Regions from separate parts of the Paenarthrobacter sp. NPDC089988 genome, predicted to be linked through region 1. Evidence: riboswitches for the same ligand, from Rfam matches in the RefSeq annotation. Region 1 holds a riboswitch; each other region holds the start of a gene.
The links. A riboswitch is a leader RNA that binds a small molecule or an ion and turns the genes downstream of it on or off. The one in region 1 is predicted to bind thiamine pyrophosphate.
Positions count from the first base shown of each region.

Region 2: another riboswitch for thiamine pyrophosphate. It lies ahead of thiD (bifunctional hydroxymethylpyrimidine kinase/phosphomethylpyrimidine kinase); the one in region 1 lies ahead of thiO (glycine oxidase ThiO).
Region 3: another riboswitch for thiamine pyrophosphate. It lies ahead of thiC (phosphomethylpyrimidine synthase ThiC); the one in region 1 lies ahead of thiO (glycine oxidase ThiO).
Region 4: another riboswitch for thiamine pyrophosphate. It lies ahead of ACIPV6_RS12650 (ECF transporter S component); the one in region 1 lies ahead of thiO (glycine oxidase ThiO).

Region 1 is NZ_JBIVGD010000002.1:271,239-276,238, reverse strand. Features, by position in the region: gene ACIPV6_RS04615 (DUF3107 domain-containing protein) at 1-172, shown strand, start outside; gene ACIPV6_RS04610 (hypothetical protein) at 208-510, shown strand; gene ACIPV6_RS04605 (thiazole synthase) at 589-1,386, opposite strand; gene thiS (sulfur carrier protein ThiS) at 1,390-1,626, opposite strand; gene thiO (glycine oxidase ThiO) at 1,623-2,885, opposite strand; TPP riboswitch at 2,878-2,997, opposite strand; gene thiE (thiamine phosphate synthase) at 3,025-3,690, shown strand; gene ACIPV6_RS04585 (ferritin-like fold-containing protein) at 3,687-4,355, opposite strand; gene ACIPV6_RS04580 (RNB domain-containing ribonuclease) at 4,397-5,000, shown strand, end outside.
Region 2 is NZ_JBIVGD010000001.1:260,515-265,514, forward strand. Features, by position in the region: gene ACIPV6_RS01245 (Rne/Rng family ribonuclease) at 1-2,450, shown strand, start outside; TPP riboswitch at 2,524-2,622, shown strand; gene thiD (bifunctional hydroxymethylpyrimidine kinase/phosphomethylpyrimidine kinase) at 2,614-4,134, shown strand; gene rplU (50S ribosomal protein L21) at 4,477-4,785, shown strand; gene rpmA (50S ribosomal protein L27) at 4,845-5,000, shown strand, end outside.
Region 3 is NZ_JBIVGD010000001.1:175,220-180,219, reverse strand. Features, by position in the region: gene ACIPV6_RS00820 (VOC family protein) at 1-198, opposite strand, end outside; gene ACIPV6_RS00815 (amidohydrolase family protein) at 266-1,360, opposite strand; TPP riboswitch at 1,446-1,553, shown strand; gene thiC (phosphomethylpyrimidine synthase ThiC) at 1,548-3,371, shown strand; gene ACIPV6_RS00805 (alpha/beta fold hydrolase) at 3,354-4,076, opposite strand; gene ffh (signal recognition particle protein) at 4,135-5,000, opposite strand, start outside.
Region 4 is NZ_JBIVGD010000009.1:138,661-143,660, forward strand. Features, by position in the region: gene ACIPV6_RS12645 (ABC transporter ATP-binding protein) at 1-1,267, opposite strand, end outside; gene ACIPV6_RS12650 (ECF transporter S component) at 1,267-1,887, opposite strand; TPP riboswitch at 1,966-2,102, opposite strand; gene ACIPV6_RS12655 (NUDIX hydrolase) at 2,258-2,971, shown strand; gene ACIPV6_RS12660 (DUF4235 domain-containing protein) at 3,008-3,268, shown strand; gene mnhG (monovalent cation/H(+) antiporter subunit G) at 3,337-3,720, opposite strand; gene ACIPV6_RS12670 (monovalent cation/H+ antiporter complex subunit F) at 3,710-3,988, opposite strand; gene ACIPV6_RS12675 (Na+/H+ antiporter subunit E) at 3,985-4,548, opposite strand; gene ACIPV6_RS12680 (Na+/H+ antiporter subunit D) at 4,545-5,000, opposite strand, start outside.

The sequences.
Region 1 (5,000 bases):
CGCATTGGATGCTGACGCCGTAGCCAAGCTTGTTGCGGACGCCCTCTCCAAGGGTTCGGAGTTGCGGTTGACGGACGACAAGGGCCGCCAGGTGATCGTTCCCGGCAACGTCCTGGGCTACGTCGAAATCGGCGCCGAAGAAGTCCGGCGCGTGGGCTTCGGCGCACTCTGACATTTTGCCCTGACTACTGCCGCTAAGGAGTCCCCATGCTTTCACTCGTCGTTGTTGCGTTTGCGACTGTCGCCACCGGTTTCCTGGTGTGGGCAAATGACAAACGGCACGGCAAGTACGGCATTGCCCTGCCGGCCGGAGTGTCGTTGGGCATCGGCGCACTGGCCTGGGTGGCTTTCATCGCGGCCGGCCTGGGCTACCAGCCTGGGCTGACGTGGATTCCCTATGTGCTGCCCATCGTGCTGGGTACAGCTGCTGCGGCAGGCGCCGTGGTCTACCTGGGCCGTACGCGCACCTCGCGGGATACTACGGCCCTGACCAAGGCCCTGCGCCTCTAGGCAATTCCCGGACAAAACCGGGTGCTTAAACAGCTGTGGCCACCGCCCCAAAGGGTGGTGGCCACAGCTGTTTAAGTGTCAGAGGAACTCTGCGCGGCCCTCCATGGCCGATGACGCCAGGGCGTGCTCCCGGCGTGGAATCCGTCCGGCCTGACGGGCGAACCGGCCAGACAGCACGGCGTGTTTGAAAGCCTCGCCCATCAGGGCCGGGTTCTGGGCCCGGGTCACAGCGGTGGCCAGGAGGACAGCGTCACACCCCAGCTCCATGGCAAGCGCCGCGTCGGAGGCCGTGCCGATACCCGCGTCCAGGACCACCGGAACAGAAGCGCGGGAGACGATGACCTCGATATTGTGCGGATTGAGGATACCCAGGCCCGTTCCGATCGGCGCGCCGAGCGGCATGACGGCAGTGGCGCCAAGGTTCTCCAGGCGCAGGGCCAACACGGGATCGTCGTTGGTGTACGCGAACACCTTGAAGCCCCGGTTCACCAATTGTTCCGTGGCCTCCACGAGCTCCACCGCGTCAGGAAGAAGGGTGTGTTCGTCCGCGATGACCTCGAGCTTGACCCAGTCGGTCTCCAGCGCCTCTCGGGCCAGTTCAGCGGTCAGCACGGCGTCCTTGGCCGTGAAGCAGCCTGCGGTGTTGGGCAGCACGCGGATGCTGTTGTCCACCAGGAGTTGGAAGAGTGAACCGGCCTCTGCCGGAGAGTAGCGCCGCATGGCCACGGTGGTCAGTTCCGTCCCGGAGGCCAGGAGTGCGGCTCCGAGGCCTTCGAGGCTGGGGGCGCCTCCCGTTCCCATGATGAGGCGGGACGTCAGTTCAACACCGTCAATGACCAAGGGGTCAATCCGGGTTTCGATGCTTGTTGTGGTCATGGTTCAGCCTCCTTGGACTGCGGTAACGAGTTCCAGCTCATCGCCTTCGGCGAGGTCCGTTGCGGCCCACTGGCTGCGCGGCACTACTTCGGAGTTGCGTGCGACGGCGACACCCAGCTTGCCGCCGTCGGCCGCCTGTCCGCGGTGGTCCAGTGCGCGGCCGGTGACGGACGTGACAAGGGTGCTGACGGAGGCCCCGTCCACTACTGAGTGGTCTGCCCCGTTGAGTTTGATGTTCATGCTGATTCCTTGGTGAATGGTCCTGTGTGCGCGGAGGAGGTATTGATGGCGGGTGCACTTCCCGGCGGCCCAAAGCGGTCCGGCCTGAAGCGCACCCACCGGGGATCGGCGGAGCCCGTTATCAAGCCGCCCACGATGGCCGCGGCTGCGGGCGTCAGGAGAACTCCGTGCCGGAAGAAGCCCGTGGCGACAATGAGGCCCTGGACCTCTCCGCCGGTGCCGGCCACCCGTCCCAGCAACGGTGCATTGTCCGGAGTTCCCGGCCTGGCGCGGGCTGTCGCTTCGAGGAGTTCCAGTTCTGCGACGGCGGGCACCAGGACCTGGGCATCGCGCAGGAGTTGGTAGACGCCCCCGGCCGAGACGGCGTTGGAACTGGCAGACAATCCGTCTTCGCGTTGGGTGGCCCCGATTACCACGGTCCCGTCCTCCCTGGGAACGATGTAGACCGGCACACCCCGCACCATTCCGCGGATGGTGCAAGTGACAAGGGGCTGCAGGGACTCCGGGACGCGGAGCCTGAGGATGTCCCCGTAGACGGGCCTCAACGGGAGATGGAGTTGCTCCGGGAGGCTGTTGACGGTTGCAGCGTCCAGGCCATTGGCAAGGACTGTTTCCCTGGCCAGGACCCGCCCACCGCTGCTGGTTTCAACGCCGGCTACGCGTCCATCCTCCCAGAGCAGGCGGACGGCCGCTTCCCGAAGGTGGAAGCCATCGCCGGCCCCCTCGATCCAACTGGTATCGGTGGGACGGTGGGCAGCCAAACCTGCCAGGAGGCACGTTGCGAGCTTGCGGGGATCCACCTGGTGGTCGGCCGGAATGTGGAACGCGCAGGAAATTTGGGGACTCAACAATGGCTCGCGCGCACGGGCGTCCCGCAGCAGGAGTGGTTCCACCTGGAGGCCCTCGGCCACCTGGACAGCCCGGAGGTCCGCGAGCGCACGGCGGTCGGCGGCGTCGGCACCCACGGCGAGGGTCGCCGTCGTGCGGTATCCGGCGGCTTCCCTCGACCCGGCGAGGCCGTCCACGAAAGCAGGCCAGCGCCGCGACGATTCCAGCATGAGTTCCAGGAGGTCTTCCTCCTGGTAGTGGAGCTCGCTGACGGGCGCCAACATGCCGGCGGCGGCAAAGGTTGCTCCACTTGCCGGTGCCGGATCGATGAGGACCACTGAACGGCCCAGGCGTCGCGCCTCGTGCGCGATTCCGAGTCCAATGACGCCGCCCCCGATGACGGCGACATCTGCGTGAATGGCTTCTGCCATGGATTCCCTTCCCTACGCCGGTACTAGCCGGATCAGGTCAAGCGGTCGGCGCTGAAGCCCTCTCAGCCGGACGGTCATAAAGACGATCGTCGCGGCTCCCGCAGTACGTGCCCAGTTTAGAGGAACTACTCTGGTTTGCATGACCCAGCCTGATCTCCTTTCCCCTGCCCGCCTGTATTTGTGCACCGACGCCCGCCGGCGGCAGGACGATTTCGAAGACTTTGTGGACGCCGCGTTCGAGGGCGGAGTGGATATTATCCAGCTCCGCGACAAGACGCTCGAGGCTGCCGAAGAATTGGAACTGCTGGAGGTCCTGAACAAGGTTGCCAGCCGCCACGGACGCCTCTGGGCCGTCAACGACCGTGCCGATGTTGCCCGTATTTCCGGGGCTCCGGTGTTCCACATCGGCCAAAAGGACATCCCTTTAAGGGCGGCCCGTGAGCTGCTCCCGGAGGGGGAAACAATCGGCCTTTCCACCCACTCGCCTGGGCAGGTGGACGCGGCAGTGGCCGCTTCCCGGGGCACTGGTGGCCTGGACTACTTCTGCGTAGGCCCGCTCTGGGCGACGCCCACAAAACCGGGCCGCGCTGCTGTGGGGCTGGACTTGGTCACATATGCTGCGGAGGCCGTAAAGCAGGCCGGGGTGGACCTGCCCTGGTTCGCCATTGGTGGGGTGGACCTTGGAAACGTGGAACAAGTAGTTGCCGCCGGCGCCAGCCGCATCGTGGTGGTTCGCGCCATCACCGAGGCGGCGGACCCGACGGCGGCCGCGCGGGCACTGCTTGCGGCGCTCGACGCGGCCTAGGCCGTCAGCCCAAGCCCCGTCATGCGGCGCCGGTGCCGTTCGGCCAACTCGGCGGTGAGCTGATGGACTGCGGCCCGGGATCCGCGTCCATCGCGCAGCAGTGGTCCCAGATCCGGGTGTTCCAGGCCCACCCGCTGGGCCTGGGTGAGGGCCTCCCCCACAATCCTGCGGCCCCAGAGCGAAAGCCGCGAAGCCAGCCGGGGGTCATCCCGCAGTGCCCGGCGCAGCAGGATCCGCAGGGCCTCCGTAGCCTGGTCGGCCGAGCAGACCTGCTGGACGAAATGCTGGATCCCGGAATCGAGGAACCCGGCGACGGTTCGGTAAAAGTCGGCCGAGACGGTGTCTATGACATAAGCCTTCGTCACCGACTCGAACCAGTCTCCGGGTGGGGTCCGCTCGTGGAAGTGGTCGAAGGAACCCTGGAACGGAAGCATGGCGTCCTCTGGATCGTTCCCCATTTCGGTGAGCCGGCCACTGATCACGGCGTAGTTTCCGAAGGCGCCAACAGCGATCTTGGCCAGCATGGCCCGTTCGCGAAGCGTGGGTGCCATGCGGGAGTCGGAGGACAACCGGCCAAAGGCGGACAACTCCCCGTAGGCCATGGCACCCAGCAGCCCGGCGGCGAACTGTCCCGGGGAGTCGTTGCGGCCTGTGGAGGTGCCCATGTTCCAAGACTATCCGTCGAATTCGGGCTAGTCTGACTTTCGTGTCACATCATCGGATAGCGCCCAACGTCGACGATTCTTCCGACCAGCTCGCGGAGTCCTTGGCCGCGCTCAGGACCGAGCTGGAACTGCCCGCGGAGTACCCCGACGAAGCGCTGGCGGAGGCACGCGCGGCCGTTGAACACCATCAACTCCCCGCCCGGGACTTGCTCGACGTTCCCTTTGTCACCATTGATCCCGCCACCTCCACCGACTTGGACCAGGCCCTTTTCATCGACCGTGCAGGCGAGGGCTACAAAGTCCTTTACGCCATTGCGGATGTCCCCTCCTTTGTTGTTCCCGATGGAGCCTTGGACGCCGAAACCAGGCAGCGCGGCCAGACCTACTACGCTCCCGACGGCCGGATTCCCCTGCACCCGGAGGTGATCAGCGAGCATGCCGGCAGCCTGTTGGCAGGGCAGGATTGCGGGGCGTTCGTGTGGGACTTCGACCTCGATGCGAACGCGGACGTCGCATCCGTCTCCGTCGCGCGCGCCACGGTCCGGAGCCGCGCGAAACTGAGCTACAAGGGCGCCCAGGAGCAGATCGATTCCGGCTCGGCCCTTCCGGTGCTCCAACTGCTGAAGGAGGTCGGGCTGAAACGCG
Region 2 (5,000 bases), on a different contig from region 1:
GCCGCGCAACGGACCGTGAGGAGAACGGGTCCGAGGAGTCCGGCGAGGAATCCGACGATGACGAGTCGCCGGCCGCCGAACCCCTTGAAGACGGCGTCACCTCGCGTCGACGCCGCCGTCGCCGCCGTGGCGACCAGGATCTTGAACTGACCGGTGGTTCGGATGACGATCCGCCCAACACGGTGACCCGCGTCCGCGCACCGCGGCCCGTTTCGGAATCCACAAGTTCCAACCGCGTGGCCAGCGTCAAGGGTTCCACGCGGCTTGAGGCCAAGAAGCAGCGCCGACGCGAGTCCAGGGAGACGGGCCGTCGTCGCCAGGTCATTACCGAGGCCGAGTTCCTTGCCCGCCGCGAATCCGTGGACCGGCAGATGATCGTCCGTCAGCGCGATGACAGGATCCAGATCGGTGTCCTGGAGGACGGCGTGCTGGCCGAGCACTTTGTTTCCAAGACCCAGCAGGACTCGCTGATCGGCAACGTCTACCTCGGCAAGGTGCAGAACGTGCTGCCGTCCATGGAAGCTGCCTTCGTGGACATCGGACGCGGCCGCAACGCGGTGCTGTATGCCGGTGAAGTGAACTGGGACGCGGTCAACCTTGAAGGACAGCCGCGCCGGATCGAGAACGCGCTGAAGTCCGGCGACTCCGTCCTGGTCCAGGTCACCAAGGATCCCGTGGGCCACAAGGGTGCCCGCCTCACAAGCCAGATTTCCCTCCCGGGCCGTTACTTGGTGTACGTGCCCGGTGGGTCCATGACAGGCATCTCCCGCAAGCTGCCCGACGTCGAACGCAACCGCCTCAAGCGCATCCTCAAGGACCGCTTGCCCGAAAACGCCGGCGTCATTGTCCGCACCGCCGCTGAAGGTGCGTCGGAAGAAGAACTGACCCACGACATCAACCGGCTCCGCGCGCAGTGGGAAGGCATCGAAGGGCAGGCTTCCTCCACCAAGGTGCTGGCGCCGGAACTGCTCTACGGCGAACCGGACCTCACCATCAAGGTGGTCCGTGACGTCTTCAACGAGGACTTCTCCAAGCTGATCGTCTCCGGTGACGACGCCTGGGACACCATTGAGGCTTACGTCACCTATGTGGCGCCGGATCTGGTGGGCCGGCTCGAGAAGTGGACCAAGGACCAGGACATTTTCTCGGCTTGGCGCATCGATGAGCAGATCCACAAGGCCCTGGAACGCAAGGTCTTCCTGCCGTCCGGTGGATCCCTGGTGATCGACCGTACCGAGGCCATGACCGTGGTGGACGTCAACACCGGCAAGTTCACCGGCAGCGGTGGAAACCTTGAGGAGACGGTCACCAAGAACAACCTTGAAGCGGCCGAGGAAGTAGTCCGCCAGCTTCGCCTGCGCGATATCGGTGGCATCATCGTCATCGACTTCATCGATATGGTGCTCGAATCCAACCGGGACCTGGTGCTCCGCCGGCTGGTTGAATGCCTGGGCCGCGACCGTACCAAGCATCAGGTGGCCGAAGTGACATCGCTCGGCCTGGTGCAGATGACGCGCAAGCGCATGGGCACGGGCTTGCTTGAGGTCTTTGGCGAGCAGTGCGAGCACTGTGCCGGACGCGGTGTGGTGACCCACGACGAGCCCGTCGAGCACCGGCGTGCCAACGTTGTTGCCGCCGAGCAGCACCGGCCCCACACCGAAAGCCAGCAGCAGCCTTCCACCCGGACTGAGCGGAAGCGACGCCGCGGCAAAGGCGGCGGACAGCCGGTAGAGAGCTCGACGCCGGTCCATACTGCCGCTTCGTCCGCGCCTTCGACGCCGGCTCCCGAGCCGGTGGACCCGGCCCGCCAGGCCAAAGCCCAGGCCACCAGGGCTGCCCTGGCCACGATTGCCGCCGCAGCGCACGCTGCCCACCTGCACGATGACGAGGTTCACCGGGCCGAGGAGGAAGCACGTGCCGCAGCCGCCGCAACCGGGGCTGTTGCAGAGCACTCTGACGAGGTGCCGGATTCAGGTGCCGTCGAAGGCACCCCGCGTGCCACGCCGGTGCTCCGGTTCGGCGGTGAAGAGGTTGCCCTGCCCTTCGTGGAACACCACGAGGAGCCAGCTTCCGAGAAGCCTGCCATGACTTTGGACCTGTTGGCCGAGGCTTTCTCCCACCTGGGTGGGGGTCCTGTGGCTGTCGAAAGCCAGGCTGGGCTTGCCGCCCCTGCTGCTGCTCCGGCGGAAACCGTCCCGTCCCGGCAGGATGCTGCGGAGGAAAGCGATCCGTCCAGCCGTACCCGCGGCCGGCGTGGTCGCCGGAACCGCAGCGCCAGCCGAGCGCAGGGTGCCGCCAATGAGACCACGGTGGAGCACCACGAGGTATCCGCCGCCACCGGTGGGGGAGCGGCCCATGAAGCCAAAGCGCCGCAGGAGCAGGCCAAGAAGGAGTCCGCTGCTTCTGAGCCGATTATCCTCGGCGTGGGGGTTCCGGCCTCGGAACTCTAGGCATTGCCAACGTCATGTAACCGACCGAGGGTCCGGCAGTAGCTACTGCCGGACCCTCGGTCCGTTAGGCTTGGTCACTGACACGGGGTGCCAGGCGTTGGGCCGGGCTGAGATCCAGACCCGTTGAACCTGTCCGGTTAGCACCGGCGAAGGGATGTCCCTCATGACTTCATCGTTGAATTCAGCCGTCTACGCCGTGGCCCCCAGCCGCCGGCAATACCCGCGCGTCCTCAGCATCGCGGGCTCCGACCCCTCCGGCGGCGCAGGAATCCAGGCGGACTTGAAAAGCATTGCCGCCCACGGTGGCTACGGGATGGCCGTGGTCACGGCGCTCACGGCGCAAAACACCCTGGGTGTCACCGCAGTCCATGTTCCGCCCGTGGACTTCTTGCGGCAGCAGCTTGAGGCGATCAGCAGCGATGTAACCATCGACGCCGTCAAGATCGGGATGCTGGGCGACGCCGAAGTGATCGGCGAGGTGCGTCGCTGGCTCGAGAAGGTGCGTCCCGCCGTCGTGGTCCTTGACCCGGTCATGGTAGCTACCAGCGGTGACCGGCTACTCCGGGAATCCGCCGAAGCCGCACTGCGCGAACTTTTGCCGCTGGCCGACCTCATCACCCCCAACATTCCTGAACTCGCCATGCTGTTGGGGGAGCCAGAAGCCACGGACTGGTCCACCGCCCTCGAACAAGGCAAGCGGCTCGCTGCCGAATGCGGAAACACCGTGCTGGTGAAGGGCGGACACTTGGCAGGAGCCGAGTGCCCAGATGCGCTCGTCAACACCAGCGGGCTGCTGCGGCAGGACCTTGTCTCGGTGGCAGGGCCACGGGTGGAGACGAAGAACAGCCATGGAACGGGCTGCTCGTTGTCCTCGGCACTGGCCACGGTCCAGGCACGGACGGGAGACTGGGAAGCGTCGCTGCGGGAGGTCAAACCCTGGCTCCTGCAGGCCCTGGCCACCGCGGATGTGCTGGAGGTGGGTCACGGCAGCGGCCCCATCAACCACTTCCACCAAGCACAGCAGGCTGGAGGCCCAGGGGCTTTCGCCGCCCGCCTGTGGGAGGAGGCGGCACCGGAACTGGACGCCATCTACGGCCTCGACTTCATCCAGGGGTTGGAGTCGGGCAGCCTTCCAGAACCACAGTTCAACTACTACCTCGCGCAGGATGCCCTTTACCTCAACGGCTACTCGCGGGTGCTGGCACGGGCAGGTGCCCTCGCTCCCACCGAGGAAGAGCAGCTGTTCTGGGCCAGGTCCTCGCAGCTCTGCCTCGAAGTCGAATCCGAACTGCACCGGAATTGGCTGAGCACCAGGCAGGCCGCCACCCACACCGGTCCTGTCACCAAGGCCTACGTAGACCACCTGCTGGCGGCGTCGGCCTCGGGAAGCTACGGCGTGCTGCTGGCGGCGATCCTGCCCTGCTACTGGCTCTACGCCGAGGTGGGACACCAGCTCCACGCCAATTACGTCAAGGCAGGGTCCCCGTCGGAGCACGCGTATGCGGACTGGTTGAAGACCTACGCCGACGAAGACTTCGCCGAGGCCACCCGCAAGGCCATCGGCTTCACGGACGCGGCCGCGGTGGTCGCTTCCAGCCAGGACCGGGCTGCCATGGTGGAGGCTTTCGCCCATTCGTGCCGCTACGAGACTGCCTTCTTCGACGCCCCGCGGTTGTACGCCTAAAGGACCCCCGCGCGTCGAAGAGGTGAAATCCCGGCAAAGCGTCCCGGAGCCTGTAGGCTGTATGGGCACGGTGCCGGGAAAGTCCGTTCCTACTGGTGACTAGCGTCACGCGGTGGCTTCCGGACCCGGCCTCATTTGCAGCCGAGGGTCGAATTAGCGTAATCTTGATCTTCGGTGCTTACGCCAACACTTGGGTTATGCCCCCTGGAATTATTCACGGGATGACTCGCGGGCTTCGATCTGGAGTCCACGGCGTTGAGGCACAGCGTGAACCAGGCCTGATTCCGGTTCGAGTTCCGCACGCAAATTTAGTAAGAAACGTCGAGAGAAGTGAGTACCCAAGTGGTGTACGCGATTGTCCGCGCAGGCGGCCGCCAAGAAAAGGTTTCCGTTGGAGACTACGTAACGCTGAACCGCGTCCCCGGTGGAGCCGGCAGCACGCTTGAGCTGCCCGCCTTGCTCCTGGTTGACGGCGACAAGGTCACCTCCGCTGCTGCGGACCTGGCCAAGGTGAAGGTCACGGCCGAGATCCTGGAGGACCTCCGTGGTCCCAAGATCGTCATCCAGAAGTTCAAGAACAAGACCGGTTACAAGAAGCGCCAGGGTCACCGTCAGGAACTGACCAAGATCAAGATCACGAGCATCGCGTAACTTTCCTTACGCAGTTCAGATTTTCAGTTTCCCCACATATTTAGAGGCAGGCATTTCACATGGCACACAAAAAAGGCGCGAGCTCCACTCGCAACGGTCGTGACTCCAACGCACAGCGCCTCGGCGTCAAGCGTTTCGGTGGCCAGGTAGTTTCCGCAGGCGAAATCATCGTTCGCCAGCGTGGAACCCACTTCCACCCCGGTGCAGGCGTGGGT
Region 3 (5,000 bases), on a different contig from region 1:
CCCGGCGGCCGGAGCCAAATGCACTACCGGCTTGCCCTGGCGGCCCAAATACAGGCCGCCGTCCTGCTCGGCCACCACTTGGAGGCCCAGGGCGCGCTGGTAGTAGTCGCCCATGACTTTCATGTCGCCGACCTTGAGCATCACCGTGCCCATGGTGAGTTCGGCAGGCAGCAGGTCCTGGGTGGATGAGGTGGTCATGTGAAGCTCCTGGTAATGAAGGTGGCCGCTTTTCGGCTCGTTCTACTTAGTTAAATTACTTGAAGTTTCAATTTATTCCCTGGCGCATGACCGCACCCCGCAGAACAACGTGGTTGAGTTCGCTGACCGTCGCCACGTTGCGCCGGGGGTCTTCTCCGCAAACCACGACGTCGGCACTCGCGCCTTCGCTGATGGCGTCGGCTCCCAGCCACGCACGGGCGCCCCAAGTGGCAGCGTTGAGGACAGCGGCAGGCGGCAGGCCGGCGTCGTGCAGTTCCTGCATTTCGTCCGCGATCCGGCCGTGTTTGATGACGCTTCCGGCGTCCGTACCCGCGTAGATGGCGACTCCTGCTTCGAAGGCCTCCAGGACGCGTTCGCGGCGCCGCTCCCACAGGGCAGTCATGTGCTGCGCATAGTCCGGGAACTTGGGCATTGCTTGTGCGGCGATGTCCGGAAAAGTAGCGATGTTCACCAGCGTGGGTACGATCGGCACCTGCTGCTCCACCAAACGGGATATATGCCGCGGCAAGAGACCCGTGGCGTGCTCGATGCAGTCGATTCCGGCGTCGAGCATCTGGTCCACGGTGTCTTCGGCAAAGCAGTGCGCGGTCACGCGGGCACCTTCGTCGTGGGCAGCGGCAATGGCATCCTTGACCACGGCGGCCGGAAACGACGGGGCGAGGTCTCCCACGCCACGGTCTATCCAGTCGCCCACCAGTTTCACCCAGCCGTCACCGTCGCGGGCTTCCTTGCGCACCGTTTCCACCAGCTCGTCGGGCTCCACCTCGTGGCCCAGGCCTCGAAGGTAGCGGCGGCTCCGCGCGATGTGCCGCCCTGCCCGGATCAAGCGTGGAAGATCGGCGCGCTGCTGGACCCAACGGGTATTGCTGGGAGAACCGGCGTCCCGGATCAGCAGCGTACCGGCGTTCCGGTCTGCTTCTGCCTGAGCCAAGGTGGTTTCCTCGTTCACGCTTCCGCCCGGACCGAGGCCGATGTGGCAGTGGGCGTCGACAAAACCCGGCAGTACCCAACCTTCGAGCACTACGTCCGGCGCCTTCTGCGGCCGTTGAAAGGTCAGCAGGCCGCCCACAGACCACATGCCGTAGTGCTCTTCGTCAGCCGCGACCAGCACGGGACCGGTGAATTCGATGATGTTGGCCATGGCAGAAGCCTAGTGCTCCCCCACCAGCCACACCCTGGCCGATGGCTTGTGACTGGGACCACCTGGGGAGCTGTGGTAGCTTCGTCTACGACCACACGGGGGCCCTTGCAGGGGCTGAGATCGGACTGAGGCAGTCTGCGACCGTTGAACCTGTCCGGGTAATGCCGGCGAAGGAAGTGAGTAATCCTTGAGCACCACAGAAACACAGCACAGCCCTGCCCAAAACCAGTCCGTTTCCCCGGAAGAGACGGTCACGCAGTCGCTGAAGTCCCATTCGCTGGCCTGGCTGGAAGATCCCCGCCACGGCATCCGCGTACCCGTGACCGAAATCGCGTTGGAACCATCGCCGAACGGCCAGGCCAACGCTCCCCTGCAGGTCTACCGCACCGCCGGGCCGGGCAGCGATCCGGTGGTGGGCCTGCGTCCTTTCCGGCGGCCGTGGATAGAGGAACGCCGGGATACCGAAAGCTACAGCGGCCGTGAACGGAACCTGCTCGACGACGGCAAGTCGGCTGTGCGCCGGGGCGCGGCGTCTGCGGAATGGAAGGGCGCCCAGCCGGTGCCCCTCCGCGCCATGGAAGGCAAGACCGTCACACAGATGCACTACGCCAAGCAGGGCATCGTGACCCCGGAAATGCGCTTTGTGGCGCTGCGGGAAAACTGCGACGTTGAGTTGGTCCGCAGCGAAGTGGCAGCAGGGCGCGCCATCATCCCGAACAACATCAACCACCCTGAATCCGAGCCGATGATCATCGGCAAGGCCTTCCTGGTGAAAATCAACGCCAACATCGGCAACTCGGCCGTGACCAGTTCCATTGCCGAAGAGGTGGACAAGCTGCAATGGGCCACCCAGTGGGGCGCCGACACTGTCATGGACCTGTCCACGGGAGACGACATCCACACCACCCGCGAGTGGATCATCCGCAACTCCCCCGTGCCCATCGGCACGGTCCCCATCTACCAGGCCCTGGAGAAGGTCAACGGCGAAGCCAACAAACTCACCTGGGAGATCTTCCGTGACACGGTGATTGAGCAGTGCGAGCAGGGCGTGGACTACATGACCATCCACGCGGGGGTCCTCCTTCGCTACGTTCCCCTGACGGCCAACCGCGTGACGGGAATCGTTTCGCGTGGCGGCTCCATCATGGCGGGCTGGTGCCTGGCCCACCACAGGGAGAACTTCCTCTACACCCACTTCGACGAGCTGTGCGAAATCTTCGCCAAGTACGATGTCGCTTTCTCCTTGGGAGACGGCCTCCGTCCGGGTGCCACCGCTGACGCCAACGATGCCGCGCAGTTCGCTGAGTTGGATACCTTGGCCGAGCTGACCCAGCGTGCGTGGGAGTACGACGTCCAGGTCATGGTGGAAGGCCCGGGGCACATCCCGTTCCACTTGGTCCGGGAAAACGTGGAACGGCAGCAGGAATTGTGCAAGGGCGCCCCCTTCTACACCCTGGGACCTCTCGTGACGGACGTCGCGCCGGGCTACGACCACATTACCTCGGCCATTGGCGCAACGGAGATTGCCCGCTACGGCACGGCCATGCTTTGCTACGTGACCCCCAAGGAACACCTGGGCCTGCCCAACAAGGACGACGTCAAGACGGGCGTGATCACGTACAAGATCGCGGCCCATGCCGCAGACCTCGCCAAGGGACATCCAGGTGCGAACGAACGGGACGACGCCCTTTCCAAGGCGCGCTTCGAATTCCGTTGGCGGGACCAGTTCGCCCTGTCCCTGGACCCGGTAACCGCAGAATCGTTCCACGACGAGACGCTTCCGGCCGAACCGGCCAAAACGGCGCATTTCTGCTCCATGTGCGGACCCAAGTTCTGCTCCATGCGCATCAGCCAGGACATCCGGGACGAGTACGGTTCCGCCGAAGCCCAGGCTGCGATTGCTGACATGTACAGCGGTATGCGGGAAAAGAGCCAGGAGTTCCTCGCGGCAGGAGGCAAGGTCTACTTGCCCGAGCTGCAGGTGCCTGCAGGGTCAGGACGCGCGAACTGAGCCGGCCCGCCCCGCCTCGGCGATGAACCTCCGGATGATCCGGTCGCCATCCACCGAGTCCTGGGGCCGGTGCCCTCCAGCCGCCACGCAGTGGAGGGCACCGGTTTCCTGCAGATAGGCTGCGATCTCCTCATAGAGTGGTTCCCAACCGCCGGTGAGGACCAAAGTAGGCACGCCCGGAACGATGTGCAGCTGCGCTTCCCACGGGGGTGCCTGCAGCCGCAGCCTCCGGGCGGAACGCCTGGCCTCGGGCGTTTCCTGCCCGCCGGCCTCGGCAGAAAACGCGCGCCGGAAGTATTCGCGTTCGTAGTCAGCGTCGTTCAGTTTGTTCCGCACGTCGAAAAGCGGCTCCATGAGGGCCCGGTGTGAAGCCGTGGCGGGCAACTCCGCGGTCAGGGACAAACACGCCGGCTCAACCAGGACCAGGGAATGCACCAGGTCCGGGCGCTCCACCGCAGCAAGCATGGCGGATATGGCGCCCTGCTCGTGTGCCACTACGTGCCCACCACCGGAACTGGCCAGCGAATCCAGCAGGATTGCGACGTCGGCCGGCACATCCGATTCCACGGGCTCCGCCACGGGGTGGAACCCGTGTCGGCGGACGAACAGGGCGTCGTAATCCAAAGCCATGCCGTGTTGCTTCGGCCACGCCGCAGCTCCGAAACTGCCCAATCCGTGGACAAAAACTACGCGCTGCTTGTGCATTGGATCAGCCTATTCCACGGCACCGACATCCAACCGACCGGCGGTTGGGCGTACTTGCCTACTTGCCCAGGAACTTGTCGAAGCCCTTGGGCAGGTTCAGCGAGGAAGGATCGAAATCGGCAGCACCCTGGCCGAAAGCGGCACCCTTCGGTGCCGAAGCCGCGGCGGCCCGCTTTGCCTCGGCATCGCGCAATTCCTGTGCCGCCTTGGCCGGGTTGCCTGAGCGGGCCTTCTTCTTCGGCGCATTCTTGCCGCCCTTGCGGCCACCACCGGGGCCACCCAGTCCCGGCATCCCGGGCATACCCGGCATGCCTCCACCCTGGGCAAGCTTCTTCATCATTTTCTGGGCCTGGCCGAAGCGCTCCAACAGGCCGTTGACCTCGGAAACGTGGACACCGGAACCCCGGGCAATACGGGCACGCCGCGAACCGTTGATGATCTTGGGGGCAACGCGCTCGTGCGGAGTCATGGAGCGGACGATCGCCTCGACGCGGTCGATCTCGCGCTCGTCGAAGTTCTCCAACTGCTGGCGGATGTTCTGGGCGCCGGGCATCATCATGAGCATCTTCTTCATGGAGCCCATGTTGCGGATCTGCTGCATCTGGGCCAGGAAGTCGTCCAGCGTAAAGTCTTCCTGGTCGGCGAACTTCTTCGCCATCCGGGCAGCTTCGTCCTTGTCCCAGGCCTTCTCCGCCTGCTCGATCAGGGTCAGGACGTCGCCCATGTCCAGAATGCGCGAGGCCATGCGGTCCGGGTGGAAGAGCTCGAAGTCGTCCAGGCCTTCACCCGTGGAAGCAAACATGACCGGCTTGCCCGTCACGGACGCAACGGACAGCGCGGCACCGCCGCGGGCATCGCCGTCGAGCTTGGACAGCACGATGCCGGTGAAGTTGACGCCCTCATCGAAGGCCATGGCCGTGTTGA
Region 4 (5,000 bases), on a different contig from region 1:
GGTTCGCGTCCACCAAGTGCGTCAGCCGCAGCCGCTCAAGCAACTCGTCGACGCGTTCCTCGCCGTGGCCCAAATGCCTGGGGCCGAACATGAGCTCGTCCAGGACCTTGCCCGTGACGAACTGGTGTTCCGGCTCCTGGAAAACGGTGCCGATGCGGGAGATCAGCTGGTCTGCTTTCCACGCGAAGGGATTGATCCCGGCGCCTTGGGAAAGTTCGACGGCGGCAGACACCTTGCCGTGCACCGGCGCCAGAAGGCCCGCCATGGTGAGCGCGAACGTGGACTTGCCCGCACCGTTGGGACCCGTGATGGTCAATGCTTGTCCGGCCCTGACCTGCGCGGTAACGCCGGCTTGGACAGGCACGGGTGGGATGCTCTTGAACCCCCGGCGACGGGGTTTTTCCCGGGACACAGCAAGGTCCTGTGCGGCCAGAAGCAACGGTGCCTGTCCCGCAGGGTCGGCGTTCCTGCCCCGGGTCCGCGGGACGTAGCCGGGAACCCACACGCCGGCATCAATGAGCATGGTGCGGGCCTCGGAGAGCACGTGGTCCGGATGCCCGTCCAGGAGGACCCCGCCACCGGGCTGCAGGACCACGATCCGGTTTACCAGGTCCTTCCACACGGACACCCGGTGCTCCACCACCACCAGGGTTGCACCGGTCTTGTCCAGGCATCGGCCAACGGCATCGCGTACTTCCAGCACACCGGCCGGGTCCAGGTTGGCTGTCGGCTCGTCCAGCAGGAGCAGCCCCGGCCGCATCGCCAGAATCCCGGCCAGCGCAAGGCGCTGCTTCTGCCCTCCGGAGAGTGCCGCCGTCGGGTGGTCCAGGGCCAGGCCGCCGCCTGCGGCGTTACGCAACCCGACGTCGTCGAGCGCTTCATGGACGCGTGCCCAAATGTCTGCCCTCGGAACGGCAAGGTTCTCGGCACCAAACGCTACGTCGTCGCCCACGCGGGACAGGACCACCTGCGTTTCCGGGTCCTGCTGCATCAATCCGGCGCGGCCCCGCTGTTCGCGCGGCAGTGCGCCGTCGATCAGCAGCGAGCCGGTTTCGTCCGAGTCGTCTTCCTCATCGCCCAACACCCCGGCCAGGGCGTGCAGGAGCGTCGACTTGCCGGCTCCGGAGGGACCCAGCAGGAGCACGCGCTCCCCGGGTTCGATCCGGAGGTCCAGGCCGTGGATGGCAGGGGTGGGCCGCCCTGCGTGCCGCCATCCCCATCCCTCGGCGGAGATGGCGGCAGGCTGGCCGCTGTTTGTGGCGGCCATCAGTTGAAGACTGGCTCCGACGCAGCCTTGCGGGATGCGAAAGCGCTCAGCACGCCAGTGGAAGCGAGTCCGCGGGTAGCTACCCAGGACAACGCACCGGCAATGATCGCGCCGGACAGGGTACAGAATGCGATGTAGGCCAGCTTGTCCACGGCCTCGTAGGCAATGTTCCAGCCCCACGGGACGAAGGAATCATTCAGGCCGCAGAAGAGTCCAGCGCCCGCGCCCGCCAGGAGCGAGGTGGGCAGGTTGAACTTCTTGTAGCGGAACGCAGCGAAGACCAGCTCCGCACCGAGGCCCTGCAAGATACCGGAGATGAGCACCGTGGTGCCGTACTGGGAGCCCATGATGAGCTCGCCGGTGGCGGCCACAGCCTCGCAGAACAGCGCGGCACCGGGCTTGCGGATGATGAGCATGCCCAGCACTGCGGGGATCATCCAGCCACCGGCGATCAGGCCGGTGAGGGGCGGGTAGGCCGCGTTCATGGGGATGGATACGATTGCGGCGCCCTGGGACCATGCCCAGAAAATCACGCCGCCGGCGATGGCGATCAACGCTGCCACCACAATGTCTACAACGCGCCAGTTATAACTGGTCTTCTTCACGCTTGCCGTGGTCATTTCTTTGCCTCCTGAGGTTACAGGAGGGGAAAGTGCTCCCCGGATACCCCGGCCGGCTCACGCCGCCCGGGTCCGGACACTCTGAGAAGCTCGACTCCCTTGCGCCGGTACTAACCGGATCAGGTTCGAGGGTCTGCGGCTGTCCGCACTCTCAGCGCCCTCGCGTCTCCCACATCACTGCAGGATTCGACGGCGGCGCTCCCCTGTCGTTATCAATCTGCCCTTGTGGGCGTGGTTCAGTTTACACCTGAAGGGGTTTGCGGGGTCATGTGGCTGGTCATAAATCCGTTGCGGGGCCCGCTCTGCGCCCCATTCCCCGCCCTTAGGGCGCACAGCAGGCCCCACAACGCGGACCTGAGAGAATGGCTGCATGACGGATACTCCCGGTCCAAGCCACCTTGACGCAGCCAAGCCAGTGGCCGAAGCCCGCCTCGCAGCCAGCGTGATCCTGCTGCGCGATACGTCTGCTGGGCTGGAGGCCTTCGTCCAGCACCGCGTATCCACCATGGATTTCGCTGCGGGGATGGTCGTGTTTCCCGGCGGCCGAGTGGACGCTGGGGATTCCCAGGGCTGGGATTACCCGCCCAAACTTCTGGAGCGGCATGCCAGGGAGTGGCGGCTGAGCTCAATCGCCGAAGCAGGTCCGGATTCCACCGCGCCCGTCAGCCAAGCAAGCAAGAGCTCCGGGACCGTTCTGGCCGCTGCCATCCGCGAAGTCCAAGAAGAAGCCGGCCTCACGTTGGATCCGGCCGACCTTCGGCCGTGGGCCAACTGGATCACACCCGTGGACATGCCCAAGCGGTTCGATACCTACTTCTACGTGGCCAAGCCCGCCCCGGACGCCGCACCGCAACACCAAACCACCGAGGCCTGGCAGTCACTATGGATGCCCGTTGACGGAATCCTGTCCGCGGAGGCCGAGGGCAAACTGCAACTCATGCCGCCCACGTATTACCTGCTTAAGGAAATCTCCGGTTTCGATTCCGTTGATGCCATGTGGATCGCGGATCATGAGGTGGTTCCCGTACTGGCACCACCCGGCTCCCTGTCCGCCTTCCTCAAGGAGAGGGCGAGCCGGGGCTAAGCAGGATCCGCCGGGTTGTGAGGTTAGGCTGAAGGCATGAACTTCTTCCTCAAGCTTCTGGGCGCAGGCGTGAGCCTCGGCGCGGGTTTCCTTGGTACCAAGCTGGTCAACAAGGGATGGGAAAAAGCCACGGGCAACAAGCCGCCCAAAGGCAACGATGACATGGAAACGAGCCTCCGCTCAGCGCTGACGTTCGCCCTCATCTCGGCGTTTGTCAGCACCCTCATCCAGGTCCTGGCCAGCCGGGGTACGCAGCGCGCAATCGCCCGCTTCGCCAAGTCCCAGGACATCGTCTAACACCTACGCGGGGTCACTTCCGGCCTATGGTGGACGTCCGGATGGGCCTGAAGTGACCCCGCGTTGCCCTAATCCTCCGAACGCCCTTCGGCTGCCCGCTGCACCACGGCTTCCAGTTCGTCCTTGGTGAGCAATTCGCGGTGCCCATGCTTGGTACGGTAGGCCGAACGCCCCACCATGTGGGCCGCCACGGGCGCCGTGAGCAACTGGAAGATCCAAGCCACCAGCAGCACGGGCCACACCCACCAGGTGCGCATCTGCAGGCCGATCGCGGCGAGCATGAGGAACAAGCCCAACACCTGCGGTTTGGTGGCCGCGTGCATGCGGCTCATGAGGTCCGGGAAGCGCAACAAACCAATGGCGGCACCCAGTGACATCAGGGCGCCGACCACCAGGAACACTGCCGTGACCGAATCGATCACGAGGTCCACGCCGCTTGCATCAGGAGTCATTGGCCTGCCCCCTCCGCTCAGCCACGAACCGGGCAACGGTCACTGACCCGATAAATCCGATCACGGCCAGGGCAACCAGGAGCATGAGGTTGTTCAGGTGACGGTTCACGGCCATATCCACTGCCAGCGCAGCGCCAAGGATCGCCAGGAGAACGTCGGAAGCGAGCACGCGGTCAAGCAGCGATGGGCCGACGGCGATCCGGATGATCGCCCCGGCCGCGGCGAGGCTGAGGATCACCGCGGTAACTACGAGGACCAGTTCTTTCACAGTGCTGCTCCTTCCATGCCGGCGGATTCAGTCCGGAGGGCTTCCACTTCCTCGCGGGTGCCCATGATCCTGATCAACCCGGCCTCTATGTTTTGGACTTCGTGCCGGATCTTCTGCACATCTTCCTCACTGTAGATATTGAGCGCGTGCAGGTAGAGCGTGGAGGTGGAGCGGTCCACTTCCACTACCAGCGAGCCCGGAATCAGGGATATGACGTGGCCTGTGGCCGTCACCATGAGGTCGGCATGGCTCCGCAAAGGAACAGCCACGACGGCGCTGCGCACCTTGGGTCCCTTGACCACGGCCAGGTAGAGGACAAGGAAGCTCGCTGCCACCACTTTGCCAAGGAACATCAACGCGAACGGTATGGCGTGGAGGATGTTGAAACGGCCACTCAGTTCAACGGGCGGCAGGTAGAACAGCTTGGCCACCACGATGGCGATGAGCGCACCGAACAACAGATTGCCAGGGCTGAAATCCCGCCACAGGGCGCCCCACACAATCACCAGCCAGATCAGCAGTGGGAGTTCGGTGCGGAAGGAGATCGGTTTGCGGCTCACTTGGCACCGCCTGTCTGAACCGCTGCCGGCACCGGAGCATTGTCACCCAGGACGGAGTGGATGTAGGCCGAACGATCGAGCATGATCTCGGCTGAGCCACCGGACAGCTGGAAAAGTGGTCCGGCGAACACAGTAAGCGCCACACCGAAGACCACCAGTGCGGCCGTCGAACCCACCATGGTCCGGGGAAGGACACCGGCACGACCGGGCGTCAGGAGTACCGGATCCGGGTACTCTGCGTCCTCGGGCTTGCGCCAGAAGGCCCTGTTCCACACGCGGGCGATGGCCAGCAAGGTCAGGAGGCTCGTGACCACGCCGCCAACCACCAGGATGATGGCCAGGGGCGTGCCGAGCTCGACGCCTGCCTGCAAGAGGCCGAGCTTCCCGAGGAACCCGGAGAACGGCGGGATGCCTGCCAGGTTCATGGCCGGTACAAAGAACAACAAGGCGAG